3 regions of the Streptomyces sp. TAA204 genome follow, and region 1 is predicted to be linked to each of the others. Evidence: riboswitches for the same ligand, from Rfam matches in the RefSeq annotation. Region 1 holds a riboswitch; each other region holds the start of a gene.

Evidence for each region. Region 1 has a riboswitch for cyclic di-AMP ahead of H343_RS0119840 (transglycosylase family protein). Riboswitches for the same ligand answer to the same signal wherever they lie in the genome.
Region 2: linked by a shared signal. The riboswitch ahead of H343_RS0126480 (M23 family metallopeptidase) and the one ahead of H343_RS0119840 (transglycosylase family protein) in region 1 are both predicted to bind cyclic di-AMP.
Region 3: linked by a shared signal. The riboswitch ahead of H343_RS0110480 (C40 family peptidase) and the one ahead of H343_RS0119840 (transglycosylase family protein) in region 1 are both predicted to bind cyclic di-AMP.

The regions. Positions count from the first base shown of each region.
Region 1 covers NZ_AUKW01000018.1:85,254-94,613, forward strand. The annotation lists gene H343_RS0119835 (thiamine pyrophosphate-dependent enzyme) at 1-89, shown strand, start outside; gene H343_RS0119840 (transglycosylase family protein) at 284-1,471, opposite strand; cyclic di-AMP (ydaO/yuaA leader) riboswitch at 1,475-1,648, opposite strand; gene H343_RS31670 (response regulator) at 1,909-2,889, opposite strand; gene H343_RS0119850 (oxidoreductase) at 2,997-3,914, opposite strand; gene H343_RS31675 (alpha/beta fold hydrolase) at 4,001-4,855, opposite strand; gene H343_RS31680 (lyase family protein) at 4,939-6,552, opposite strand; gene pcaG (protocatechuate 3,4-dioxygenase subunit alpha) at 6,539-7,123, opposite strand; gene pcaH (protocatechuate 3,4-dioxygenase subunit beta) at 7,120-7,890, opposite strand; gene H343_RS0119875 (MarR family transcriptional regulator) at 8,123-8,560, shown strand; gene nirD (nitrite reductase small subunit NirD) at 8,595-9,005, opposite strand; gene nirB (nitrite reductase large subunit NirB) at 9,002-9,360, opposite strand, start outside.
Region 2 covers NZ_KE384282.1:25,939-35,298, forward strand. The annotation lists gene H343_RS0126445 (Scr1 family TA system antitoxin-like transcriptional regulator) at 1-56, shown strand, start outside; gene H343_RS34595 (DUF397 domain-containing protein) at 10-228, shown strand; gene H343_RS0126450 (PPOX class F420-dependent oxidoreductase) at 249-674, shown strand; gene H343_RS33010 (protein-L-isoaspartate O-methyltransferase) at 971-2,239, shown strand; gene H343_RS0126465 (hypothetical protein) at 2,274-2,627, opposite strand; gene H343_RS0126470 (spermidine synthase) at 2,831-3,559, opposite strand; gene rox (rifampin monooxygenase) at 4,063-5,553, shown strand; gene H343_RS0126480 (M23 family metallopeptidase) at 5,950-7,095, opposite strand; cyclic di-AMP (ydaO/yuaA leader) riboswitch at 7,107-7,266, opposite strand; gene H343_RS0126485 (PP2C family protein-serine/threonine phosphatase) at 7,531-8,664, opposite strand; gene H343_RS33015 (Rieske (2Fe-2S) protein) at 8,834-9,360, shown strand, end outside.
Region 3 covers NZ_AUKW01000004.1:483,144-492,503, forward strand. The annotation lists gene H343_RS0110470 (M23 family metallopeptidase) at 245-1,951, shown strand; gene pcrA (DNA helicase PcrA) at 2,100-4,724, opposite strand; cyclic di-AMP (ydaO/yuaA leader) riboswitch at 5,051-5,242, shown strand; gene H343_RS0110480 (C40 family peptidase) at 5,250-6,377, shown strand; gene H343_RS0110485 (hypothetical protein) at 6,433-6,786, opposite strand; gene H343_RS0110490 (hypothetical protein) at 7,255-8,595, shown strand; gene H343_RS0110495 (TQO small subunit DoxD) at 8,844-9,360, shown strand, end outside.

The sequences.
Region 1 (9,360 bases):
TGGACACGCTGCTGCCCGCACTCGCGGAGCGCGAGGGGCCGCTGGTGCTGGAGGTCGCGGTGGAGCCCGACGAGAACTTTCAGCCGTGACCGCTGAGAGACGGCCACGGCTGCGGGACTTCTGTGACTGCGGGACCGCAGTGACAGCCACGACTGCCACAGCCCCGCGGTCAGCGGTGACGGCAGTGCTGTGACGCGGCGGGGAAGACGCAGGGGGTGGCACCCCGCAGTCGAGGTGCCACCCCTTGAGTGAGCCGTCGGCTCAGCTTCTGTTCAGTCCGGCCTCAGAGGCCGACCCCGTTCTGGCGCAGGTAGCCGACCGGGTCGATGTCGGAACCGTAGGCAGGTCCGGTGCGCACCTCGAAGTGCAGGTGCGGGCCGGTGCTGTTGCCGGTCGAGCCGGAGGTGCCGATCTGGTCGCCCACCGAGACCTGCTGGCCGGGGCGCACGGACGTCGCGGAGAGGTGACCGTACTGGCTGTACCTGCCGTCGTCGTGCTTGAGGACGACCTGGATGCCGTAGCTGCCGCCCCAGCCGGACTGCACGACGGTGCCGGAGGTCACGGCCTTCACCGCGGTGCCGGATGGCGCGGAGAAGTCGACGCCGGTGTGCTTGCCGCTCGACCAGCTGCTGCCGGACGCGCCGTACGGAGTGCTCGTACCGCTGCCGACGGGAGCGGCGTAGTCGCCGGAGGAGTCGGACGAACCGGAGGAGGCGGTGCTGGACTTCTCAGCGGTGCCGGACTTCTCCGCGGCGTCGTCCGAGCGGGACTTGCCGCCCGAGGGTTCGGCCTTGGCCTTGCCTTCGCCGAGGGTGAGCTTCTGACCGGGCAGGATCAGGTCCGGGTCGCTGCCGACGGTCTCGCGGTTGGTGTCGTACAGCTTCTTCCAGCCGCCCTCCACGCCCTCCGCGTCGGCGATCCGGAAGAGGGTGTCACCGCGGGCCACGGTGTGGAAGCGGTCGCCCTGCGGCTTGGCCTTCTTCTTCTCCTCGGCCTTCGGGGCGGGCTCCTTCTGCTCCGCCTCCTGCTTCGAGCCGTCCGAGCCGTCCTGGCTGTCGGGGGCGATGTCGGGCGAGCCGCTGTCCCGGGTGAGACCGGCCTTCGGGCCGCACATGGGCCACGCCTTCGGGCCCTGGCCCTCCAGGACCTTCTCGGCGACGGCGATCTGCTGGTCCTTGGTGGCCAGATCGGCGCGCTCGGCGTACTTCCCGCCTCCGAAGGACGTCCAGGTGCTCTGCGTGAACTGCAGACCACCGTAGAAACCGTTGCCGGTGTTGATGGACCAGTTCCCCGTGGATTCGCACTGCGCGACCTTGTCCCAGGTGCTGACCGGGGCGGCGTGCGCAGTGCCCGATGCGACGAGGGGAAGGGCCATACCGGCTCCGCCCGCCGTGAGGGCTATCGACGTGCGCGAGACTCCGCGAGCGAGGCGGCGATTGGGCTGACGACGGTGACGACCGCGTCCGGACATAGGGCAGTTCCTCTCCTACGCCTGCGAGGTGAGCTGTCGGATTCGGGCTGGAGTTGCCCGGCCTACGCGAACACGAGGGGTGTATTCGCGTACGGCTTCACCCCGAGCCGTGCGTGTGACGTATCGCACGGCACTTACCTGGTTCCCCCGCTCCTGCCGCCTCGGTGTGCGTGAGTTCCCCCTGTCCGGGCGGCAGGATTCGGCGTCCCCGGCAGCGGACCACCGCACGGGAGACGCGGTGGAGTTCGCACGTTAAGCAGAAGGAATTCCTCACCACAAGAAAACCGGCACATCTCCCGGAAGGCAAAGATCGCCCAATACGGCGGGTAACGGTGATAGCGCTGCCGGATTTCCTTGCTGAGCAGGGGAATTGAGGCCGTTCCATGTGTGCTGCATTCATTCGTGTGACGCTGCTCACGGATTGTCTGTGTCGGGAATCACGTGCTGTCACGTGCTTTCCCCGGACCGGACGGTTTCTCTCCGTCCGCCGCGTCCTCACCGGCGGTGCCGGCCGCTCCGGACCGGTCGACGCGGTGGTAGAGCCGCTCCGGGCGGCCCGTCGTGCCGTAGCGGAGCGTGACCCGGGCCGTGCCGAGGGAGACGAAGTGCTCCAGGTACCGGCGGGCGCTCACTCGCGAGAGCCCGCTGCGCTCGGCGCACTGCGACGCCGAGAGGCCGGAACCGTCCCCACCGGCGTCCAGAGTGCCGCGCACCAGCTCCGCCGTCTGCTCCGTGAGGCCCTTGGGGAGTCCGGTCCGCTGCCTGTACGGCCCGGCGCTGTGCCCGTACGGGGCGGGGCGCCCGTCCGCGGCACGGCCGGAAGCGGCCCCGCCGGCCGGGTGCGGCGCACCGGCACCACCGTCCGGCGCTTCGCCCGCCGGGTCGCCGGACGGACTGCCTGTGCCGGCGAACAGCCGGTCCACATCGTCCTGTCCGGCCGTCTTGAGCGCCGACAGTGCCGCCCTGCGCTCCGCATACCGCCGAAGCCGCTCCTGGAGCAGCTGTCCCTCGAAGGGCTTGATGAGGTACTGCACGGCGCCGCCGCGCTGAGCGCCCCGTACGGTCTCCGCGTCCCGTGCGGCCGTGACGACCAGGACGTCCGGGCCCTCCTCAGGAGCCGCGCCGCCGCGCAGCTCGCGCAGCACCTCCAGGCCCGGGACGTCGGGCAGATACATGTCCAGCAGCACCAGTTCGGGGGCCAGTTCGCGCACCGCCGCCAGTGCCTCGGTGCCGCTGTGGACCGCCGCGGCGACGGTGAAGCCGGGGACCTGCTCGACGAGGGTGCTGTGCAGCCGGGCCACCATGAAGTCGTCGTCGACGACGAGTACGCGGATCAGCGTCTGACTCCTCTCCCCGCGGGGCGGCGGACGGCCTCCGGCGCGTTCCCGCAGGACACTATGGCCGAACCGGCGGCGCACACCAAGGCACGCACCAAGGGGGGACACCGAGGCGCACACCACCGGCCCGTAACCCGCTCCGTCCGTCCGCGGCCGCGGGGTTCGTGCGCGAGCGGCCGGCCGTACTGTCACAGCCCCCGGTACGCCACGCCCGTCAGCCGTTTCGAGGCCGCCCACAGCTGGCCCGCCGCGATGTCGTTACGGGCCCACGACGCCCGCCAGGAAGGCCCTGGCCCGCCGCGCAGCCCGAGGATGCGCGGCCCGAAGAAGGAGTCACTGTGCACGTACGGCGCGGTGGCCGCGTACAGGGTCGGCGCGGCGCCCTGGTCGGGGGAGGAGCCCAGCGCCGTGCCGGCCAGCCGGGCCGCCCTCTCCCGTGCCGGGTCGCCCGCCAGCCGCGGCCCCCTGACGTGCAGGTCCGTCCGGGTGTAGCCGGGGTGGGCGGCGGTGACCGTCAGGTCGAGCCCCTTGCGGTCCGCGCGGTGGGACAGTTCGCGCACGAAGAGCAGATTGGCCGTCTTCGAGGCGGCGTAGGCCAGCATCGGACGGTAGCGGCGTTCGCTGTTGAGGTCGTTGATGTCGATGTTGGACAGTACGTGCGCCATGCTGGCCACCGTCACCACGCGTGCGCCCGGCGCGGCGAGCAGCTGTTCCAGCAGTAATCCCGTCAGCGCGAAGTGCCCGAGGTGGTTGACGCCGAACTGGGTCTCGAAGCCGTCGGCGGTGCGTGCGTACGGCACCGCCATCACGCCCGCGTTGTTGATGAGCAACTCCAGGCGGTCACACGGGAGCGCCTTCGCGAAACTCTGTACGGAGGAGAGGTCGGCCAGGTCCAGCAGGCGCAGTTCGGCCTGCGCCTCGGGCACCTCGGAGCGCAGCCGATCCATGGCCGCCGAGCCTCGCTCCTCGCTGCGGCAGGCGAGCACCACGCGGGCGCCGCGCCGGGCCAGTTCGCGCGCCGTGACGTATCCGATCCCGCTGCCGGCTCCGGTCACGACTGCCGTTCGCCCGCTCTGGTCGGGGATGCTGCGCGCTGTCCAGCTCATACGGGTCAGCGTATGGCCGGCGGCCCGTCAGCGCGAGGGAGGGTGGCGGGGGACGACGGGGAGCTTCGGTGAGAGTGCGGGCGCGCTCACCAGTGCCCGGTGGGGCCCGGCAGGCAGTCGTGGTGGACCAGGAGGGCCGCGGTGACCGCGTCGGGGCATTCCGTGTTGGCCAGGTGCATGCCGCCCGCGACCTCGACCAGCGCCGCTCCGGGCACGTTGTCGGCGATCTCCCGCGCGTGCAGGGGCGGGGTGGCCGGGTCCTGGCGTCCGGCGACGGCCAGGGTGGGAACCCGCACCTCGGCCAGCCGTTCCCGCAGGTCGAAGGAGGCGACGGCGTCGCAGCAGGCCGCGTAGCCGGCGGCGTCCGTGCAGCGCAGGTCCTCGACGAGCGCGGCCCCGTGCGGGGTCCCTTCGAAACCCGGTGCGAACCACACGCCCGGACGGGAGGCGATCATGGATTCGGTGCCGTGCGTGCGTACGGCCGCCGCCCGCTCGCGCCAGACCGACGCGTCGCCGAAGCGGGCGGAGGAGCACACCAGGGAGAGCTCCGTGAGCCGTTCGGGATGGTGCACGGCCAGATGCAGACCGACCGCGCCGCCCAGGGAGATCCCCGCGTAGGCGAACCGCTCCCAGCCCTGCGCGTCGGCCGCCCGGAGCACGAGCGCGGCCAGGTCGGCGACGGTGGCGGTGCCGTCCGTGGGGATCAGACCGCTGGAGGAGCCGGCCATCGGCTCGGCGGGCGAGGCACCGTGCCCCGGCAGATCCCAGCGCAGCACGTGGTGGGTGCGGATGAGCGCGGCGAGTTGGGGCTCCCACACCGCGAGCGAGGTTCCCAGGGACGGCCCGAGGATCATGGGTCTGCCGTCGGCCGGGCCGTCCAGGCGGTGGTAGGGGAGGGGAAGCGGGAGCGGCGCGGTGCCGGTGGTACTGGATGCGATCACGGTGAAGTCTCCGGGGCTGCGTGAGCCTGCGGCTCTGGCGCCCGTCTGTCGTGTTCCGTCTCTGGGCGGGCGGGGGTGGTCTCTCACTGCTTCGCTCGGTCCGGTGCTCCGTCCGGTGCTCGGTCCGGTGCTCCGGCGGCGTCCGCCGGCCGTACGGACGGCGGCGTGGCCCCCGGCGAGCGGCGCAGCGCGCGGTCGGTGAGGACGGGCGCCGACCCGGTGTAGTGGGTGGGGTCGGTCAGGTCGCGCAGCCGGTCCCGGGAGAGCACGTCGCGCAGGGTGGGCTCCTCCTCCAGCAGCGCCTCGTCGAGGGTGATGCCCTCGTCCACCGCCTTCTGCGAGGCCGCGTCGAGCAGCTTGCGTGCACGTGCACGTCCCAGGAGCGGTCCGAGCGCGACGGTGAAGCGCTCACTGACGATGAGACCCTCGGTCAGGGCGAGGTGTTCGTGCATGCGGTAGGGGAAGACCTGGAGCCCTTCGGCGAGTTCGGCGGCGGCGTACGCCGATCCGCCGGTGAGTCGCAGCAATTCACGTACGGGCTGCCACTCCGCGTGCCAGGCACCGGCGGGACGTTCGTCCTCGGCGGCCAGTGACGCCAGCAGGGTCGAGGCCAGCGCCGGTGCCTGCCGCGCCGTGGCGGCGATGAGAGTGGCCCGCACCGGGTTGGTCTTGTGCGGCATCGCCGAGGAACTGCCGCCGCCGCCCTCGCCGACCTCCGAGACCTCGCTGCGTGAGAGCACCAGCACGTCAGCCGCGAACTTGCCCAGCGCGCCGCAGGCGAACCCGCAGGCCGAACCCAGGTCGGCGACCGGCGTGCGCAGACTGTGCCAGGGCAGCGCGGGTTCGGCCAGGGCGAGTTCGCGTGCGTAGGCGGCCAGCAGCCGCAGGCCCACGTCGGTGCCGCAGGCGTCGTTGCGCAGGACCGGGCCGTCCTGGGCCCCGCCCTCCGTTCCGCGCCTGGTCCCGCTCTCCGTCCCGCTCTCCGCGCCGGACTCGGTGTCGGCCTCCGCGTGCGCCGCGAACGCCGCCAAGGTGCCGGCGGCACCGCCCAGTTGCACGGGCAGGGCGTCCCGGACGGCCGAGAGCCGGCCGTGGGCGTCCAGCACCAGGCTGCGCCAGCCCGCGACCTTGAGTCCGAAGGTCGTCGGCACGGCGTGCTGCGTGAGCGTCCGTCCGGGCAGGGGCGTGTCCCGGTGTTCGGCGGCGACGAGGGCCAGCGCACGGGCCGTACGGTCCAGGTCGGGCAGCACGGCGTCCAGTGTGCGGGCCGCGACCAGCATCAGTGCCGTGTCCAGGATGTCCTGGCTGGTGGCGCCCCTGTGCACGTACGGACCGGCGTCCGGGCCGACCGCGTCGGTGAGGTCGGCCACCAGCGGGATCACGGGATTGCCGCCCGAGCGTGCCCGTACGGCCAGGCCGCGGAGGTCGAAACGGCCGGCGCGGGCGGCTGCCGTGACCGCCGAGGCGGCCTCCGCCGGTGCCAGACCGAGGCTCGCCTGTGCTCTGGTCAGCGCCGCCTCGGCGTCGAGCATGGCCTGGAGCACCGCGCTGTCGCCCGTACCCGACTCCGCCCCGGAGCCCGCGCGTGCGGGTGTCAGCAGGCCGACGTCCTCCGGGGCCGGGCCGCCGTGGGGGCCGGGGGTCGGGCCGGGGCCCGTGGCGGCGGCAGGGCCGGGGTCCGCGTCACTGGAAGTCAAGGAAGACCGTCTCCTTCTCGCCCTGCAGTCTGATGTCGAAACGGTACGAGCCCGCGCCGCGTTCCGCCGTCGCCACCAGCCTCTCCCGCTGTTCGGCGTCGAGCGAGGCGAGAAGAGGGTCGGTGCCGTGAGCTTCCGCGTCCTGTGGAAAGTACACGCGTGTGAAGAGATGGTGCAGCAGTCCGCGGGCGAAGACGCACAGACTGATGTACGGCGCGTGCCCGGGGCGGGCGCCCGGCAGGAGCGTACGGACGCTCCAGTGCCCGTCCGCGTCGGTGGCCACGCGGCCGAAACCGGTGAAGTCCACGCCGTTGCGTCCGAGGTGGCCGCCGTCGACAGGGTCGCGCCGCATGGAACCGGGCGCACCGGCCAGGCCGCCGTCCCCGTCCGCCTGCCACACCTCGATCAGGGCGTCCGGGACCGGGTCTCCCGCACCGTCGTGGACGTACCCGTGCACGGTGACGGCGTCGCCGCGGCCGGCCGGGGCGATCTCGCCGCCGCCGGGGAAGGGCAGGGCGTACCCGTAGAACGGGCCCACCGTGTGGGACGGGGTCGGCTGCAGGTCGCTCATCGGCGGCTCTCCTCGGTCCAGGTGGCGGACGGTCCGTCGAGCACGATGTCCCACCTGTAGCCCAGGGACCACTCGGACCGGGACAGACCGTGGTCGTAGTCGGCCACCAGCGCCTGCCGCGCCGCCTCGTCGGTGACCGACTGCAGGATCGGGTCGTGCGCGAAGAGCGGGTCGCCCGGGAAGTACATCTGCGTCACGAGGCGCTGGGTGAACGCGGTGCCGAACAGCGAGAAGTGGATGTGGGCCGGGCGCCACGCGTTCTCGTGGTTGCGCCACGGGTAGGCGCCGGGCTTGACCGTGGTGAAGCTGTAGCTGCCGTCGTCGCCGGTCAGCGTGCGGCCGACGCCCGTGAAGTGGGGGTCGAGCGGTGCCGGGTGCTGGTCGCGCAGATGTGCGTAGCGTCCCGCCGCGTTGGCCTGCCACAGCTCGATGAGCTGGCCGCGTACGGGGCGTCCCGCGCGGTCGGTCAGCCGCCCGGAGACCGTGATGCGCTCGCCCAGCGGCTCACCGGCGTGCTGGCGGGTGAGGTCGGCGTCGGTGTCGGTGACGTCCGTGGTGCCGAAGACCGGTGTGTGCAGTTCGACGGTCTCCGGGTCGGGCCGCACGGGGACGAGGGGCTGCTCGGGGTGGCGCAGCACGCTGCTGCGGTAGGGCGGGTAGTCGCGCGAGGGGTGGTGGGCCGGGGGTGCTCCGGCGGCGCGGGACTTCTCGTACGCGTCGCGCAGTGCGGCGACTTCCCGGTCGATGTCGTGCTGGGTGAGAGGCATGGATGTGGCTCCTGTCGGCCCTGGAGAACGGACGCGGCGCGGGCACAATGCTCAGTGTGCTGAGTAATTGGGCGAAGTGGTTTTGACGCTGCCACTCCCGGTCAGGTGCGTCAAGACCATGGGAAAGCTCCGGAGGCTCTCGACACTCAGTGCCTCGCAACGCAAGAATCAGTCAGTACACCCACTGATTCCCACTGATCCCCGCTGGACGGGCAGCCGTGAGGGAGAGCGCATGGCCGCGGTCGATCTGAGCACGCACCCGGGGCACCTGGCCCGGCGGCTCCAGCAGGCGCACTCGCTGCTGTGGGTGGCGATGGTCTCGGAGGAGACCACGTCTCCGCAGTTCGCCGTGCTCAACGCGCTGGAGGAGAAGCCCGGCATGGACCAGCGCACCCTCAGCGAGACCGTCCACCTCGACCGCTCCACGATCGGGGACCTCGTCGCGCGGCTGGCCGGGCGGGAACTGGTCGAGCGGGTGCGCGACCCGGTGGACGGGCGGCGCAACGTACTGAGGCTGACCCGGGAGGGCAGACGGGTGCACAGGAAGCTCGTCACCCGTACCGCACGGATGAACCGCGTGTTCCTCGCGCCGCTCGACGGTGCCGAGCAGGAGACGCTGCTGCGCCTGATCGCGCGCGTCGCCGGAGCGGCGGAGGAGCTGCGCGGCTGAGCGGCTCCCGCGTGCCGGGCGGCACGGAGGCTGCTCAGCGCGGCTCGGCGCGGCTCGGCGCGGATTGCCGTGTCCGGCAGTCGAAGACCGGGACGCTGACGGCCGGGTCGTCCAGACAGCGCCCCGTCTCCAGGTCGAAGCGCTGCTTCAGCAGCGGCGACGCCACGAAGGGCGCGCCGTCCGAGGTGCCGAGCAGGCCGCGGGAGAGCACGTAGGCGCCCGTGAAGGGATCGCGGTTGCCGATCACGTACGTACGTCCGGCGCGGCCGGTGAAGACGGCGGCCTGCGTGCCGTCGGGCAGCAGCGCCGCGACACCCCGGCCGGGGGTGAGGTCCTCCAGTCGGCACACCGCGAACCAGCTCTCGCCCTGGCGCACTTCGACCAGCCCGGCGGCGGCGCCGGGAGGATGCGGACCGGCGGCGGAGGAGACGGTGGTGGCTGTCATCGGGATGCGGTCCCTTCGAGCGTGCGTTCGTCGGAGTGCCCGGCGGCCTGTCCGGCGGCCTGTTCGGCGGGGCGTACGGGGATGTCGGGGCCGGAGAGGAGTGTCAGGTCCGGCTTGATCTGCTCGCGCTCCTCGACGAACCGCACGGACGGATCGGGAACGCCCGGTGCGTTGACGAAGGACACGAAGCGGGCCAGCTTCTCCGGATCGGCCAGCGTCGCGGACCACTCGTCCCTGTAGTGCGCGACGTGGTCGGCCATCAGGGCCTCCAGCTCGTCGCACAGGCCGAGCGAGTCGTGCACGACGACGTCCCTGACGTGACCGAGGCCGCCCTCGATCCGCTCCAGCCACGCGG
Region 2 (9,360 bases), on a different contig from region 1:
ACTTCAGAGATGACCAGCAAGATTGCCAACCTGGACAGCAATGCCGTTTGGCGTAAAAGCAGTTACAGCAATGGCAGTGGTGGCGACTGCGTCGAGGTCGCCCCTGGCACCCCCGGCGTCGTACCCGTACGGGACAGCAAGCAGAGCGGCAACTGCCGCTCCGTGCTGGTCTTTCCGGCGGACGGCTGGGGCGCGTTCGTGGCCGCCGTCAAGGGCGGGCACTTCTGAGCGGAGAGGACTGAGGACCGGTGGATGAGGATCTGCTCGCGCTGCTCGCGGAGCACAAGCTGGGTGTGCTGGTGACCCTGAAGCGGGACGGACGGCCGCAGTTGTCGAACGTCAACTACACGTACGACTCCGCCCGCCGCCTCATCCGGGTCTCGGTGACCGCCGACCGCGCCAAGTCGCGCAATCTCGCCCGTGATCCGCGCGCGAGCTTCCATGTCACCAGCGAGGACGGCTGGGCCTGGACCGTTGCCGAAGGTGACGCCGAGTTGACGCCCGTCGCGGCCGATCCGTACGACGACACCGTCGAGGAGCTGATCGACGTCTACCGCGCTGTCAGCGGCGGCGAGCATCCGGACTGGGACGAGTACCGCGCCGCGATGGTCGCCGACAAGCGGCAGGTGGTCCGGATCGGCGTCACGCACGCCTACGGGCAGCCCCGGCGCTGACGAACCAGGGCTTCCGCCGCTGGTCAGGGCGCGTACGCCCCATCGCGTGCGCCCTTCGTGCCCGGCATGCCCTCCCCCGCGCCCGCGCGCCTCTACCGGACTGTGTCCGTGCCCTCCAGCATGGTCGGGGAATGTGGAATTCGTCCGACCGACCATCGGAGGAGTCGGCATGGCCAAGCACGAGAAGCCGCCGCCGGAGCCGTCGCAGGGCAAGCCCCCGCCGGGAAACTCGGACGGGCAGGTGCCCACGCCCGAGCCCGGTTCGGGCAAGCGCAAGAAAGAGAAGTAGGACTCCCGTGTCGGTCTTCGGCGGGCAGCGGCGGGAGTTGGCGGAGTCCATGGACCGGCGGGGGGTGTGGCCCGCCGGCTCACCGTGGGTGCGCGGTGCCGTCGAGGCCCTGCCGAGGCATGAGTTCGCGCCGGAGCGGCTGTGGCAGTGGGACGGCCGGACGTACGTGCCGGTGGACCGGGACTCCGACGAGGAGCGGTGGGCGGGGCTCGTCTACGGCGGCCCGTACGACGCGGCCGTCACGCGGGTCTCGGCTGCGGGAGCGGCCTCGTCCAGTCTGTCCTGCCAGGCCGTCGTGGCGGACATGCTCGACGCGCTGGGCGTCCAACCAGGCCACCGCGTCCTGGAGTTGGGCGCCGGGACGGGGTGGAACGCGGCCCTGCTCGCCTACCGCGCCTGTGCCGGCGGCGGCTCCGAGGCGGGCAGCGGCTCCGGCGCCGGGCAGGTCACCAGCGTCGAGGTGGACCCGTGGCTGGCGGAGCAGGCCCGGTCGCGGCTCACGTCAGCTGACGTCCGCGTCCTCGTCGAGACGGGTGACGGCGGAGAGGGATGGCCGCCGGGGGCGCCGTACGACAGGGTGATCTCAACGTATGCGGTGGACCGGGTGCCGTGGCTGTGGGTGGCCCAGTGCCGTCCGGGCGGCCGGATCGTCACGCCCTGGGGGTGGTTGGGGCATGTCGCGCTCACCGTCGCCGGGGACGGCTCGTCCGCGTCCGGGCGGATGCGGGGGCTCGCCCAGTTCATGCCCGCTCACGGCACCGCCCCGGGCGCCGCCTTCGAGGACGTACGGGGCACGGGCCCGGCCGAGGACGAGCGCGAGGTCCGGCGGGATCTGCGTCCGCTCCAGGAGGACTGGCACCTGCGGTTCGCGCTACGCGTCGCCCTGCCGGAGCTGCGCGTGCGTACGGCGGTGGACGAGGACGGGGTCAACGCGTGGCTGCACGACGGCACTTCGTCATGGGCCGTCCTCTCCGCACTGCCCGACGGCCGGACGGTGGCACACCAGGGCGGCCCGCTGCGGCTGGCGGACCTGCTGGAGAGGGAGTGGGACACGTGGACGGCGATGGGCGGCCCGGAGCTGTACGACTTCGGCATGACGGTCGAGCAGGAGCGCCAGTTCGTATGGGCGTGGGACGAAATCACCGGCCCGCGATGGGAGTTCCCCGAACCGGGGAGGAGTGCCACGAGTGCGGTCCGCTCCCCGAAGCCGGGAGAACGGGCCGGGGCACAGTCACCGTCACCGGTCACGGAGGGGCGATCGTCCCCGCAGCACTGACGTGTTGGTCCCTGCCTGCGTCACCGTCCTCCGCTCAGGACGCCAGGTGCTTGATCTTCTCGAACGGGTAGCGGCACACCACGACCACGGCGAACGCGTAGCCGGCGAACGCCAGCAGCCCCGGGGTGCTCACGGACCGGCCGCCGTCGCTCATGATGACCAGTCCGGCCGGCACCAGCGGTGCGAGGCTGAGCACTGCCGCCCCCGTGCACCAGAAGGCGACCAGCCGGTTCGCCCGCTGCCTCAGTGCCGGGTCCCGCTGCACGGCGTCGGGCACCTCGTACCCGGCGGACCGGCGGCAGACATCTCCGCTGTACCCGGTTCTCGCCGCCAGCGCGCTGACGGCACCGAGGACCATGAAGCAGCAGAAGATGAGTACGTACGCCATGAGTGATCTGACCAATCGGGTGTTTCGCTCGCCGGATGCGGGTTTCCGCTCGGGAACCTACCTTCGGCGACGTGCTCGGCGCCGGGGTGGGAACGCCCGGGACCGCGTGCTCGCCGCCGTCGAGGACACCTACGCGTGACGCGGCGACACGGCAGGAGTCCCCCGGCAGGCAGCTCCCGGCAGCAGCTCCCCGGCCGGCGGCCTCACGCCCCCGCCGTACGGGCGACGTAGACGGTGTTGGCCGAAGTGCCGCCGTGCAGGGGGTTGTCGAAGGTGACGACGTGCGCGTCGGACTCGGCGAAGACCTCCGCCAGCGCGGAGTTGAAGCCCTCCTCCGGCGGGTCGTCCGACCACAGGGCGAACACACCGCCGGGGTGGAGCTGTTCGGCCAGGGCACGCAGGCCCGCAGGACGGTAGAAGCTCGCGTGGCCCTCGTGCAGCACATGGGCGGGCGAGTGGTCGATGTCCAGCAGGACGGCGTGGAAACGGCGCCCCGGGACGTCCGGGTCGAGACCGCCCGGGCCGGAGCCGAGCGCCTTCGCGAAGAAGTCCCCGGCGACCAGCCGGCAGCGCGGATCGCCGGCCAACCGGGCCCCCAGCGGCACCAGTTGACGCTGATGCCAGTCGATCACCTCACCGAGGGCCTCGACGACGGTCAGCGACCGTACGCGTGGATCGTCCAGCACGGCCCCCGCGGTGTGGCCGAGACCGAGACCGCCGACGACGACGTCCAGATCCGTCTCCGGCAGCCCGGCCAGGCCGAGTCGGGCCAGTGCGATCTCCCCGGCGGTGAAGAGGCTGGACATGAGGAACTCGTCGCCGAGCTTGACCTCGTGGACGTCCGCGCCCGTCGAGGGGTCCCTGCGCCGCCGCAGACTGATCTCGCCCATCGGCGTGGGCCGCCAGTCGAGTTCCTCGAAACGCGCGCTCATGGGCCCTGCTCTCCTCTTGCCGTGCCGGTGATACGTCCGAAGTGGCAGCCCTTCCCCGTCGGTTGCTCCGGGGAAACGGCGGCCTGCCGGCGGGCGTCGGAGAGGGCGATGACCACGTCTCGCGGCGTCGTCCGGGCACCCGGGCGGATCTTCACGCCGACGGTACTCCACAGCGGACCGCGGAACGCCCGGCGGCGAAGGGCCGGGCGGCACGGAGCCGCACGACACAGCGCCTGACGACAGCGCCGGATGACGGGGCCGGACGCAAAAAAGCAAGGAGCACGCCCGCTCCTTGCCACTCTCAACGTATAGCGCACGGGGGGCCTTGCGGCAAGACCCGGGTCGTGCCGCAGAATCGTCGGCCGAGGCCGCAACCTGCGGAAATCACTGATTCGCGAAGTCCGTGTGCTTTTGTCGACGTATGACGCCACGGTGCGGGCGGACTCGCCGCCGGCCGGGCTGAGCAGCCGGGCCGGGAATCAGGCTCTTGGAGTGGGGGTTTCATGAATGACGTGATCATTGTCGGCGGTGGACCGACCGGCATGATGCTGGCCGCCGAACTGCGGCTGCACGGTCTGCGGGTGGTCGTGGTGGAGAGGGAGAAGGAGCCGGTCACGTTCGTCCGCTCGCTGGGTCTGCACGTGCGCAGCATCGAGGTGATGGACCAGCGCGGTCTGCTGGAGCGGTTCCTCGCGGAGGGCACGAAGTACCCGGTCGGCGGCTTCTTCGCCGCCATCAGCAAGCCGTCACCCCAGGGGCTGGACACCGAACACGGATACGTCCTCGGCATTCCGCAGCCCGTCACCGACCGCCTGCTGGCCGAGCGTGCCACCGAGCTGGGCGCCGAGATCCGGCGCGGCTGCGCACTGGTCGGACTGAGCCAGGACGAGGAGGGGGTGTCCGCCGAACTGGCCACCGAGGACGGACGCACGCTGCTGCGCGCGCGTTACCTCGTCGGCTGCGACGGCGGCCGCAGCACGGTGCGCGGACTGGTCGGCGTCGGCTTCCCCGGCGAGCCCTCCCGTGTCGAGACGCTGCTGGGCGAGATGGAGGTGACCGAGGATACGGAGAAGGTGGCCGCCGTGGTGGCCGAGGTCCGCAAGACCGAACTCCGGTTCGGCGTCGGGCCTTTCGGGGACGACGGGGTGCACCGCGTCGTCGTGCCCGGCGAGGGGGTGACCGAGGACCGCACGGTCCCGCCGACTCTCGAGGAGTTCAAGCGGCGGCTGCGGGCCGTCGCCGGGACCGACTTCGGCGTGCACTCACCACGCCGGCTCTCCCGCTTCGGCGACGCCACCCGGCTTGCCGAGCGCTACCGGACCGGCCGCGTGCTGCTGGCCGGCGACGCGGCGCACATCCACCCGCCCACCGGCGGACAGGGCCTCAACCTCGGTATCCAGGACGCGTTCAACCTCGGATGGAAACTGGCCGCCGAGGTCGGCGGCTGGGCGCCGGAGGGGCTGCTGGACAGCTACCACACCGAACGGCACCCGGTGGCCGCCGACGTACTGGACAACACCCGCGCACAGATGGAGCTGATGTCCACCGAGCCGGGCGCCCGGGCGGCTCGCCGGCTGGTGTCGGAACTGGCGGACTTCGAGGAGGTCAACCGGTACCTGATCGAAAAGGTCACCGCGATCAGCGTCCACTACGACTTCGGCGAGGGCCACGAACTGCTCGGCAGGCGGATGCGGGACGTAGAGCTGAAGCGGGGGCGACTCTACGAGCTGATGCGCGGCGGGCGGGGGCTGCTGCTCGACCGGACCGGCACGCTGTCCGTGGCGGGCTGGGGCGACCGGGTCGACCACGTCGTCGACACCTTTGCCGACCGAGACACCGCCGCCGGTGCCGATGCCGGCACCGGCACCGGCACCCGCGAACTGGACGTGCCCGCCGTGCTGCTGCGGCCGGACGGCCACGTGGCGTGGGCCGGCGAGGACCAGCAGGATCTGCTCGGCCATCTGCCCAAGTGGTTCGGCGCACCCGCCGGCTGAGCGGGCCGGGCAGGGCGCGGGAAGAGGACCGGCGGCCCTGATGTCGGGGGGTGGTCCACCAGGGCCGCCGGGGCATGTGCGGGGCCGTGGGCCCCCGTCCGCCGCCGCCCCGTCCCCTCCATCTCCGTGCCGAGGGGCATGGGCGAGTCGTGCGTGGTCCAGCGCACCTCGACGGTGCGAGGCGGCGGCGGCGCGAAGAGTCTTCGCGGGATCTCGATGTGCCGCGGATGCTGCGGGGCCGGCCGCCGGCCGCTGGCCCCGCAGCGCGGCCGGGTGCGGCGAGTGGCCGGTGCCACGGGCCGGACCGGCTGGACGGGTCCGGCCCGTGGGCCGTACCAGTGAGGAGGCGCAGAAGTGAGCCGGGACAGGGGACGGACGTGACGCCGCCCCCGGCCCTCAGATGCTCAGGCCCTTGCCCCGCAGCCACGCCATCGGGTCGATCGGTGAGCCGCCGCCCGGGCGGACCTCCATGTGCAGGTGTGCGCCGGTGACGTTGCCGGTGGCGCCGACGCGGCCGATGACCTCGCCCGCGCCGACCTTCTCGCCGGCGGTGACGTTCATGGACGACTGGTGGGCGAACCACACCTCGGTGCCGTCGTTGAGTTCGAGGATGGTGCGGTAGCCGTACGATCCGGCCCAGCCCGCTTCCTTGACGGTTCCGGAGGCGACGGCCTTGATGGGCGTGCCGGAGGCCGCTGCGAAGTCCTGGCCGGTGTGGTCGTTCGACCACAGGCTGCCCGACTCGCCGAAGGTGGAGGTGAGTTGGGCGCCCGCGACGGGAAGCGAGAAGCTCTTGGCGAGCTTGGCCAGCCGGGCCTCCTCCGCCTTCTTGCGCTTCTCGGCCTCTGCCTTTCGGTCGGCGGCGAGCGCCTTGGCGGCCTTGGCCTCCGCCGCGTCGGCCGCCTCCTTGGCGGCGGCGTCGCGTGCGTCGGCGTCGGCCTGGGACTGGGCGTCCTGGGCCTGGGCGAGGATGCGGGAGCGCAGCGCCTCGCCCGCGTCCGTACGGCCGGCGGCCGCGTCGTCCGCGGTGAGCGCGCCCTGCGTGAGCGGCTGGCCCGCGATCTCCTCGGAGTCGCCGCCCGCGAGGAGGCTGACTCCCGGCAGGTCCTCGGCGGCGGAGACGTCCGGCATCGAAATGGCGGAGGGCTTCTCCTGCGCGGTGGCCATGCCGCCCGCGCCGACCGCCGCGATCATGCCGACGCCGAGGACCGCGCTGCTGCGGGCCATGCTGCCGCCGCGCTGCTTGACGACCTTGTGCCGCCCGCGTACGGGGCGGACGGTCTCCTCGGTGGGGTTCCAGCCTTCGTAGCGTTCCGGGGCGTCGTCGCCGCCGTGCCAGAGGTAGGGCTGTGGCTCGGAGTCGCCGGTGGCGGAGCCCGTCTCGTACGTCTCCGTCAGCAGCGAGCCCTGCGAGTCCGACCGACCGTAGGTGCCGTACTGGGGGTACGAGCTGTAGGGACCGAAGACCTCGTACGTATGGGACTCGTAGTCGCCGCCGTACGGGGCATAGGTGCCCTCGGGGGCATGCCTGTTGGACGCCACGGGGGCGTTCTCCTTTCCTTCCTTCTCGCCTACCGGGTTAGCTGACGGGTTCGGAGCAGGAAGGTCTCCTACGAACTGCCCGCCCATGGACGGAACTTGTCGATTCACCCCATCCCCGCCGTGCGAGCCGGCAGGGGGTGGTTCCCCGGTTCCTTTCGGTGCATCTGTATCGAGTTGTGGCTCGGGGTGGTGCACTTTCAGGATTCGGCGACGGTGCACGGTGCCGTCTCTCGTGACGGCAGTGACGACCGCGCTGCGTTACCGAACGTTAATGGAGCCCCGGCTCGGATTCCAAGCGGTTCCAGTGGAATTTGCACTCGCATGACAGAGCCGCGAGGACAGGTGCGGCGAATCGGGACACGCGGTCACCGGGCCGGTGCACGTGTGCGCGGTGCGTGAGGGGAGTGAGGGGGAGAAGGGAGAGTTGAGAGCCCGTCAGTCCGGGGACCTGTCCCGCTGCACTGCCATCAGGGCCATGTCGTCCTTCACGCGACCGCCGGCGTGGGCACGGACGTCCGCGAGGACGCGGTCCAGCAGCTCCGCCGGGTCGTCGAAGACGCATCCCGCGAGCCGCGTTCCGGGGTCGAAGAACGTCCCGGACCGGTTGCGCGCCTCGGTCAGGCCGTCCGTGTAGAAGAGGATCTGCAGCCCCGGGGGGAAGGGCAGTTCCTGCACCCGCCCCCTCCAACTGCCCAGTTCGCTCAGGCCCAGCGGCAGGCACGGCTCACTCGGATCGAGGAAGCGGGGCCTGCCGTCCTGAAGCAACAGCGGGGCCGGATGGCCCCTGTTGAGCACCCGCAGGGTCCTCTCGCCGCCCGCCGTGAACTCGGCGAGCAGCGCGGTCGTGAACCCCTCCAGGTCCTCCTCTCCCCCTCGGGGCCGTCTCTCCCGCAGCAGCGCCCGGTCCAGCCGGTCGGCGACCCCTTCGAGGGTGGGCTCCTGCTCGGCGGCCTCCCGGAAGGCTCCGAGAAGGATCACGACCGTGCCCACGGCGGCCAGGCCCTTGCCCCGCACGTCGCCGAGAAGGACGCGCACCCCGTGCGGGGTCTCCTGCACCGCGTAGAGGTCCCCGCCGATCTGCGCACCGTGCGCCGCCGCCTCGTACCGCACCGCGATCCGCAGCTCCCCCGCCCGGGGCAGAGGTACGGGCAGCACCGCGAACTGGGCCGTCTCCGCGACCGAACGGGCGGAGGCCAGAGCCGCCCCTCTGCGGCGTACGAACCAGCTGATCCCGGTCGCCAGGACGCTCACCACGGCGAGGGTGACCACCCTGGTGAGGTGGTCCTGCAAGGTCGACATCCCCCCGGGGAGCAGCAGCGTCGCGGCCAGGAGCCCGGTCGAGAGCAGACCCGTCAGGGCGGTGGCGGCCGTCGAGGCGACGAACGCGACGATCAGCGGCGCGGCGGTGAAGAGGGGAGTACCCGAGATGTGTGACGGGGTGAGCAGGGTCATGAGGGTGCCGGCGAGGATCAGCAGCGCGGCCAGCATCAGCAGCAGACGCGTGGCGGGACGCCCGATGAGGTCGCTTTCGTACCGGGAATCCGGCGGCATGCTGTGGCGGTCCTGCATCTCTTCGCGCTCCCTGGGGCGTGCCCGGCCGGCCGGCTCACCCGACAGGCCAGTACCTCAGCCTCGCCCCGGTCACCGGTGGCGGCCAGCCCGGGAGGACCAGCCGGAGCACAGGACGCCCGCCCTCGACGGAGTCGTTTGCCTCCCGACAGGAGGGGAACCGGGCGGTATGTCCTATTCACAGAAAATCCTCGCGTGCGCGACCGCCCTGCGCTCCGTCCTCCCCCACCCCGACGGCCCGGGACGCGTGCTCACCGCAGTCGAGAACGTGGAGCGGAGCACCGTCCTCGACCCCGTGATGTCGAGCGTGCGGCGTTCCGTGCAGTCCCTGCCGCTGGGCGAGCAGACACGTGACGCCCTCCACGGCCGCTGGCTCGGGCATCCCGTGCATCCGGCGCTGGTGCAGATCCCCATCGGCACCTGGGCGTCGGCGGCCGTGCTGGATCTGCTGCCCGGCAGGCGCTTCGCACCGGGACTGCTGGTGGCCACAGGACTCGTCGCCGCCGTGCCGGCCGCGGTGACGGGGTGGATCGACTGGGCGGACCTGCGCAAGCCGCAGATGCGCGTGGGCCTCGTGCACGCCGCGGCGAACTCGGCCGCGGTGGGCCTGTACGCCGCGTCCCTGGCCGCCCGGCTCCGCGGGCGCTCCCTGCGCGGACGGGCGCTGGGCTACGCGGGGCTGACGGCGGTCGGACT
Region 3 (9,360 bases), on a different contig from region 1:
TGAGTGGCACCGTACGGAGCGGGAGCACCGGGGAGAGGTGCACCCGGGGAGCCGACCAACCGGCCAAAATTTCGAACGCGACTCGAACGCCAGGCCAAATACCCGTACGTAGAGCGCCGAAAGGCGCTCGAATGCCCGTTTCTCCCGAGCGTAAAACCTGTTGAAGATTGTCGTCCTCACGTACCCCCGGGTACAGTCGCCGCACTGTTCCGCCCTTGTTGTCGAGGCGAAAGAGAAGTTGGTGGTGAACGACCGTCACCCGTCGGGAACCTCGTTCCCGGCAGATGCCACTCCCGGCTTCCCGTACCCGGCGCACGACAGCGGTCCCTACGAGGAGGCGGCCTACGGCCTCTACGCACAGCAGGGAGTCCAGCAGGGTTACACCTCCGGGTACAACGGCTACTCCACAGCCGCCTACGGCAACTCCGCCGGCTCCTACGGCGATGGAGACCCCCTCTTCGGCTCCCTGCCGGGCGCCGACACGGGCGCGGGCGGCGGCAGTTACCCCGCGGCCACCTACGACGCGTACGCGTCCGACGGCAGTTACGCCTCGTACGGAACCGGCGGCTACGACACCGGCGCCGCGTGGACGGACGCAGGGTTCCCGCTGACCACCGAGGTTCCCGCCCAGCACGGCGGCGTGCACGGAGACTTCACCCAGGGCCAGGGGGAGACAGCCCACTGGGAGTCGGGCGGCTGGGACTCCGGGCAGTGGGAGACAGGTCACTGGGATCTGCCCGCCGACGGAGGCGGCTGGGACACCGGGGCACACGCAACGGCGGGGCTCGCCCCCGAATCCGGCCAGTATCCGGCGGAGCCGTACGACGTCTACGCCTACGGGCACGAACACGCAGTTCAGGGCCACGACAACCACGAGTACCACGAGTACTACGAGTCCTATGACGGACACGATCCGCGGGCCGCTGAGGGGTACGACACCTACGGGCAACACCCCTCCCACGACGGGCAGTTCGCGCAGAACAGCGGCCCGGACGCCACAGCGGCCCACCCCACCGTCGACAGCGACCACCTCCTGAACGCCGAGCCCTACGCGGAAGAGGACCACTTCCCCGCCGGCCACCGCGACAGCCACGACGACAGCCACGACAACGGCGATGTCCACGGCCACGGCCATCACGGCCACGACGACGTCTACAGCCACGACGAGGAACTCGCCTCCGGCGCCGCACCGTCCGCCGCCGCGTACGTCCCGCACCCGCGTGGCCGCCGCCGCTCCCCCCGGCCCAAGCGCTCGGCCATGCTCACCGTCGCCGTGCCGTCCGTCGCCGTGATGGGCGTGGCGGGCGCCGCCGCAGCATCCGTCGTCGGTGAGGGCCAGGAGAGCGACCAGGTCACCGCGCAGGCCTCCGCGGCCGACACAGCCGTGAAACCGGCCAACACCAAGCTCGACACCCAGCTCGCCGGACTCTCCGCCGACGCGAACGACTTCGCCGACCGCGCCAGCCGCACGCAGGAACGCATCGACCTCAAGCAGCGCCAGGAGGCGGAGCGCGAGCGCAAGGCGAAGGAGGCCGCGCGCAAGGAGGCGCTGCGTCCCAAGTTCGCGGTCCCCGTCAAGGAGCACGGGCTGAGCGCACAGTACGGGCAGGCGGGCCTCAACTGGATGTCCGTCCACACCGGGATCGACTTCCCCGTCGACGAGGGCACGCCCGTGATGGCCGCGACCGACGGGACCATCACCACCAAGTACGACATGTCCTTCGGGAACATGGCCGTGGTGACCGCGCCCGACGGCACCGAGACGTGGTACGCCCACCTGAGCAGCACCAAGATCCGCGCGGGTGAGGTCAAGGCCGGCGACACCATCGGGTATTCGGGCAGTTCCGGCAACTCCACCGGCCCGCACCTGCACTTCGAGGTGCACCCCGGCGGCGGTGCGGCCATAGACCCGCTCCCCTGGCTGCGCTCCAAGGGCCTCGACCCGTCCTGACCACCGCTGCGGGGCGGTCGGGCGTCATACCCGCGCCTGGTCCTCCACACCCGGCTGCCGCTCCGGCCCCCGGCGCGTCCGCGTGCAGGGCTCCGGGCGTACGGGCATGCGCCCCCGCCCGGCCCCCGTACGCCCGGCGGCCGGTCCGCTACAGCTTCTGCACCGGCGCGTAGCGCAGCAGCAGCCGCTTCGGCTTCTCACCGCCGAAGTCCACCGTCGCCTCGGAGTTGTCCCCGCTGCCCTTCACGGCCAGCACAGTGCCCAGCCCGAAGCTGTCGTGAGTGACCCGGTCCCCCACGGTCAGTGAGACCACGGGGCGGTCCGCACCACGCCGCGTCGCGAACCCGCTCGGGCCGCCGCGCCGGGCCCCTCCCCCCGCGGCCGACGAAAGAAGCGCGCCCGCACCGGAGCCCGTCCCGATGCCGCCACGGCCGGTCGCCCCGCCCCCGGTGGCCGCACCGGTGCGCTTCCACTCGACGAACGTGTCGGGGATCTCCTCCAGAAAGCGGGACGGCGGGTTGTACGACGGCTGGCCCCACGCGCTGCGCAGCACGGAACGCGTCAGGTACAGCCGCCTTCTGGCACGCGTGATGCCCACGTACGCCAGCCGCCGTTCCTCCTCCAGCTCCTTCGTCTGACCCAGCGCGCGCATGTGCGGGAAGACGCCGTCCTCCATGCCGGAGAGGAAGACCACGGGGAACTCCAGGCCCTTGGCGGTGTGCAGCGTCATCAGTGTGATGACGCCGCTCTCCTCGCCCTCCTCCTCGTCGGGGATCTGGTCGGAGTCCGCGACGAGGGCGACCTGTTCCAGGAAGTCGGCGAGCGTGCCCGGTTCGTCCTCGCCGCGCTCCTGCTCGAACTCCAGGGCCACGGCGGCCAGTTCCTGCAGATTCTCCAGGCGTGTCTCGTCCTGGGGGTCGGTCGAGGACTGCAGCTCGGCCACATAGCCCGTCTGCTCCAGCACGGCTTCCAGCACGGTCGCGGGCCCGGCGCCCGACTCGACGACGGTGCGCAGCTCCTCCATCAGCACGTTGAAGCGCCGCACCGCGTTGGCCGAGCGCGCGGCCATCCCGTACGCCTCGTCGACACGGACCAGGGCCTGCGGGAACGTGATCTTCTCCCGCAGCGCCAGAGCCTCGATCATCGCCTCGGCGCGGTCGCCGATGCCCCGCTTGGGAACGTTCAGGATGCGGCGCAGCGGCACCGCGTCCTCCGGGTTCGCCAGCACCCGCAGGTACGCCAGCACGTCGCGGACCTCGCGGCGCTCGTAGAAGCGCACGCCTCCGACGACCTTGTAGGGCAGGCCGACCCGGATGAAGACCTCTTCGAAGACACGGGACTGTGCGTTCGTACGGTAGAAGACGGCGACGTCGCCCGCCTTGGCCTCGCCCGCGTCGGTGAGCCGGTCGATCTCCTCGGCGACGAACTGTGCCTCGTCGTGCTCGGTGTCGGAGACGTAGCCCGTGATGCGGGCGCCGGCTCCGGACTGCGTCCACAGGTTCTTCGGACGGCGGTTCTCGTTCCGCTCGATGACGGCGTTGGCGGCGCTGAGAATCGTCTGGGTGGAGCGGTAGTTCTGCTCCAGCAGGATCGTCGTCGCGTCCGGGTAGTCCTCCTCGAACTGGAGGATGTTGCGGATGGTGGCGCCGCGGAAGGCGTAGATGGACTGGTCGGCGTCGCCGACGACGCACAGTTCGGCCCGCTCACGCGGGGCGTGTTCCCCCTCTCCTTCCCCCTCCCCAGCGTCCGTGCCCGAGTCCGTATCCGTGCCTGTGTCCGCGTCCGTGCCCGTGTCCGCGTCCGTGCCCGTGTCCGCGTCCGTGCCGACGAGTTCACGCACGAGGGTGTACTGCGCGTGGTTCGTGTCCTGGTACTCGTCCACCAGCACATGGCGGAACCGGCGCCGGTAGTGCCCGGCGACATCCGGGAACGCCTGCAGCAGATGGACGGTGGTCATGATGATGTCGTCGAAGTCCAGGGCGTTCGCCTCGCGCAGCCGCGCCTGGTACATCGTGTACGCCTCGGCGAGGGTCTTCTCGAAGCCCCCCGACGCCTGCCCCGCGAAGTCCTCCTCGTCGATCAGTTCGTTCTTGAGGTTGGAGACCTTCGCGCTGAACGCCTTGGGCGGATAGCGCTTCGGGTCCAGGTCCAGGTCACGGCAGACCAGCGCCATGAGCCGCTTGGAATCCGCCGCGTCGTAGATCGAGAACGACGAGGTGAAGCCGAGCTTCTTGCTCTCCCTGCGCAGGATGCGCACGCACGCGCTGTGGAAGGTGGAGACCCACATGGAACGCGCCCGTGGCCCGACCAGCTCCTCGACCCGCTCCTTCATCTCGCCGGCCGCCTTGTTGGTGAAGGTGATGGCGAGGATCTGACCGGGGTGCGCGCCGCGGGCGGCCAGCAGATACGCGATGCGGTGGGTGAGCACACGCGTCTTCCCCGAGCCCGCCCCGGCGACGATCAGCAGAGGCGAGCCCGTGTGCACGACGGCCGCACGCTGCGCCTCGTTCATCTCCTCCAGCAGCGTCTGCGCGTCCACGACGGTGCGCTGGGCGCCTCCGCGGTGGTACGCGCCGGAGCTGCCGCCGTCCCCTCCGCGGCCCTCGGATCCACGGCCCTCGAAGGTGCCCTGGAACAGGTCGTGCGGGATCTCTTCCTCGCCGTGGTGGCCCCCGTCGGGAGAAGGCTCCTCGCCCTGTCCGGGGGAGGGTCCGTCCTGCGCGCGCACGGGAGCGAGGTTCGCCAGGAAGCTGTCGTCGAAGAGGCTGCTCATCGTCGAGCAAGTCTAGGCTCTGGGTGTGACGCCGCAGAGCCTGGCGGCCCTGGAGGGGCCCGCCCCACGGCCTGACGTTCCGGGACGGACCCCGGCGTACGGCCCCGCCGTACGAGCCCGACGGTCCGGCGACCTGCGCGCATCCCCGCCCCTGCGGGCCCGGCGGCCCGCGGACGCTCCCATCCCGCGAAGGCCCGCCCGACCGCAGCCGTTTGATAACGAACAGATAGCGGACGTATCACCTCCGGTCTTCACAGGCACCCCACAACTCCGCTAGCGTGCCGTGCCGGACGCCCCGCACCGCTCGCCGGCGAAAGCGCCGGCACGGGTCGTCCCCGCCGAATCCGGCCGGCAGCACTGCCGGAGCCGGGGACCCACCGCGTACGCGGACCTGCGCGTACGCACCCGGGGTGAATCGGTCCGTACGCGCCCGCCGAAGCACGCGCACGGCCCGTAGGGCAGCCTTCCGAACGCCCGAACCCGTCAGCTAACCCGGTAGGCGGTTCACGGAAGGAGTTGCCGGCCTTGGCGTCCCATCGCAAGCCGCGCACACGCATATTCGGCTCCGCCGCGACGAAACGCGGCGCTCTCGGCGTCACCACCGCGGCGCTCGCCTCCGTCTCCCTGCTCTCGCAGAGCGCCCAGGCAGCACCGGACGACGGCAGGCCGTCGGTCTCCGAGGTCAAGAAGAAGGTCGACAAGCTGTACCAGGAGGCGGAGAGCTCCACCCAGAAGTACAACGCCGCCAAGGAGAAGACGGACGCCCAGCGCACCAAGGCCGACCGGTCGCTCGACGAGGCCGCCGAGCGCACCGCCGACCTCAACGACGCCCGGCGCACGCTCGGCAACTACGCCACGGCGCAGTACCGCAACGGCGGCATGTCGCAGACCGCGACGCTGCTGCTCTCTCAGGACCCGCAGCAGTTCTTTGAGCAGACACATGTGCTGGACCGGATGACGGGCCGCCAGAAGGAGGCGGTCGGCGACTTCGAGCGGCAGCAGAAGGCGGCGAAGGCCGAGCGCGCCGCGGCCACCGAGCAACTGGCCTCGCTGGCCGCCTCCCAGAAGGCACTCAAGAAGAACAAGCAGGACGTACAGGCGAAGCTCTCCGAGGCCCGCAAGATGCTCTCGAAGCTGACGGCCGAGGAGAAGGCGCGGCTGGCTGCGGCAGAGAAGAAGCGGGAAGCGGCAGCCCGCAAGGCGGCGGAGCGCGCGGAGGCGGAGCGCCGCGAGGCGGCGAAGGACCAGCAGGGTGACGGCTCCGAGGCCGGCACGGGCAGCGGTTCGCCGGACGGTTCGGCCTCGTCCAGGGCGCAGAAGGTCCTCTCCTACGCCAAGGCCCAGTTGGGCAAGCCGTACGTGTGGGGCGCCACCGGGCCGAGCTCCTTCGACTGCTCCGGGCTGACCATGGGCGCGTGGAAGGCCGCCGGGGTCACGCTGCCGCGTACCACCTTCGACCAGGTCGACGTGGGTTCGAAGGTGCCCAGGTCACAGATGCAGCCGGGCGACCTGATCTTCTTCTACGACGACGTGACCCACGTCGGCATCTACGCGGGGAACGGGCAGATGATCCACGCCCCGAAGCCGGGTACCGAGGTCAGGTACGAGTCCATCGACAACATGCCCTTCCACTCGGCGAACCGGCCGGGCTGAGGCACGGCGGGCGGGGGGCCGGGCCCCCGCCCGGACCCCCGGGCCGTTCCCGTCCTCAGGTCCACAGCACCGCGATGAAGATGTTCGCGGTGGTCAGCGCGCCGACCGTGCCGAAGACGGAGGCGGGGATCTTCTCCTCGTCCCGCTTGACGTAGACCAGGCCGAGGATCACCACGAGCAGCGCGAGCTTGACGCCTGTCTTGATGTTGTCGACGGGCTCGTCCGCCGCCTGGTTGAGACCGACGAGGACCATGCCGGTCACCAGCATCGTGAACGCACCGTGCAGCATGCCGGGACCGAAGCGGGCCTCGCCGGCGCGCATCGGCTTCATCTGGAAGAGGAAGCCGCCCAGCAGCGCGGCGATGCCGATGATGTGCAGGCCGAAGAAGACATCGATGAGTACGCCCATGCCGGGAGCCTAGCCAAGTGCCCCGTCCCGCCCGGCGGTTGGCCCGGCGAAGTCCACGGGCCCGGACCGCGGGCCGCTTGGCGGTCAGGACGTCGGGGCCGGCCGGCGGGGGCGGTGGCGCCCCTCCCATGTCCACGTCCTCCCCCATGTTGACGTCCCGTGCGCGAGGCGTTCGGTGCAGGTCCCCACCGGGCCGTCACAGCGGATCTCCCCGGCCGGCCCGTCGAGGGGATCCGAAGTCGACGCTGTGGTCGGAGAGTCGGGCGGGCGCGGGGTAATCGCGGGGCAAGGGGCCCGCGTTCGTCGCCGAATCCGGTCGACCGTGGCGACGTCGGTCCTGCCTGCCGACGCCTCTCACACGGCCGGGTGACGAAGCGAGCCCTGCCGCGTTCCCGGGGGCTTGCGTAGGGCACAATGCGCCTTTCACCGACGGTGTTTGAGACAGTGCTCGAGAGGCGGGGTTGCGCAGTGGCCGTGGACACGGCACGGGACGGGACGACAGGCGGCGGCAGCGCGAGCGAACAGGCCCTGTCCCTGCGCAAGTCCACTCCCTCCGAGGGCACTTCTCACACCCACTCCACCCGCTGCACCTGTGGAGACTGTCCGCACGGGGCCCGCGAGGGACTCCGCAGCGCGCTGGCGGACTTCCGCGGCCGCCGCGACGAACTCGCCGCGGGCGGCGGCCTTCCCGCCGCCCTCGCACACTCCCCCGGCGCCTCCCGCCAGTGGGTCTCGGACGAGCTGACCCGCGCCGCCCTCACGGTCGCCGAACGCGGCCGCCAGGAGGGCGCCGTCCGGCTGACGTCGCTGTGGCGCCACACCGTCATCGCCGTCTGGGCAGCCGTGGGGGTACTGCTTCTCGGGCAGTTGCTCACCGCCATCGCCGCGGGCTGGAGCATCGCACGCACAGCCGCCCTCATCGCCGCCTTCGCCGCCGCCGGGCTGCTCTCCGTCGCCGCGTATCTGCACAGGGCGCGGGGCGGCGCGCTCGCACCCGTCATCGGCGAGGACAACCGTCTCTCCACATCACGGGCCGTCGCCGGGGCCTGGGTGCTCCTCGCCGTCTACGACGTCCTCGTCCTCGCCCTCGAACTGGCCGCCCTGTCCGGGCAGGACGAGCGCCGCGAACTGCTGACCGGACTCGAACTCTCGCAGGGCGCTGGGCTGTTGACGGTGCTGGCGCTGAGCTGTGCCATAGCTGTCTTCGTGCGCCGCACAGTGACCGTACGGGTGCAGCAGCAGCGGCTGCAGAAGGTGCGTGCCGACCGCCCGCGCGCGTCCGACCTGCTCACCGATGACGCCGGCCGCGGCTCCTTCTGCGACGTGCAGTACGTCCTGGTCAGCGCCGTCGCCGTGGTCTTCGCCGCCGTACGTCTCGCCCGGCAGCCCGACCAACTGCCCGATCTGCCCTGGAGCCTGGCCCTCCTCGTGGTGGTCTCGGCGGCGACCTACCTCGCCGGAAAGTACGCGGAGGGCGGACGTCCGGTCGTGCTGTCGGTGGTGCGGGCCCGCGAGATCGGAGACCTGCACTCTCCCATCCGTACGGGCGACGACATCGAGATCCGCGGCGCGGGGTTCGTACCGCCCGGCGCGGACGAACCCGACCGGCTCGCACGGATGGTCGTCCGTGTGGGCGCCGTGCACGTGCCCGTGCCGCTGATTCCGGTCACGGGCGGCTTCTCCAACCCGGCCGACGCGACCCTCACCGTGCCGGTGCCCGTGGAGGTCGAGCCGGGACGGGTCGAGGTCCAGGTCGTCACGGCGGCCGGCGTCGAGACCAACCGGTACCCCATCGACGTCGCCGACTGACTGAGCGGTGACCGGGCGCCGGGCCGCGCCCGGCGCCCGGTCGCGGAGCACCCGCGAGCGCGCGTCGAGGTGGATCTTTTGCCGGTTCTGTCCCGAATCCTTCGTCAGCGGCGCCACTTCAGGCACACGCCTTGTGCACCGGAGCGTACATAGAGGGTGTGTGCGCGACCCCGGCCGCGTACCGTGGCGACCTGCCCAAGCCGAACGGGCATGCGGCAGCGGCACGAACGACGGAGGTGGGGCGTGGCATGTCTCTGACGGACGGACACACGACGGTGGGCGGCGACGCGCCTGTGAGCGGCCCGCCCGGCAGCATACGCGCGAGAGTGTCCAAGCACGCGCTGCTCCCGCTGCGTCTCTTCCTCGGCGCCACCTTCCTCTACGCCGGCATCGACAAGGTCACCGACCCCGCCTTCCTCGCCTCCGAGGGCAGCGGCTCGCTCGCGCAGGTGCTGGAGTCGGCACGCGAGGCGGCGGCGGTTCCCGCCCTGATCGATCTCGCGCAGAACGACCCCCGCATGTTCGGCATCGCCATCGCCGCCGGTGAGATGGCCGTGGGCCTGGGCGCCCTGGTGGGGCTGCTGACCCGGCTCGCCGCCTTCGGCGGTGTGCTGATCTCGCTGAGCCTGTGGCTGACGGTCAGCTGGTCGAGCGACCCGTACTACTACGGCAACGACCTTCCGTACATGATGGCCTGGGTCCCGCTGATGATCGCGGGGGCGGCGACGCTCTCGATCGACGCGGTGATCTCGCGCAAACGGCGCC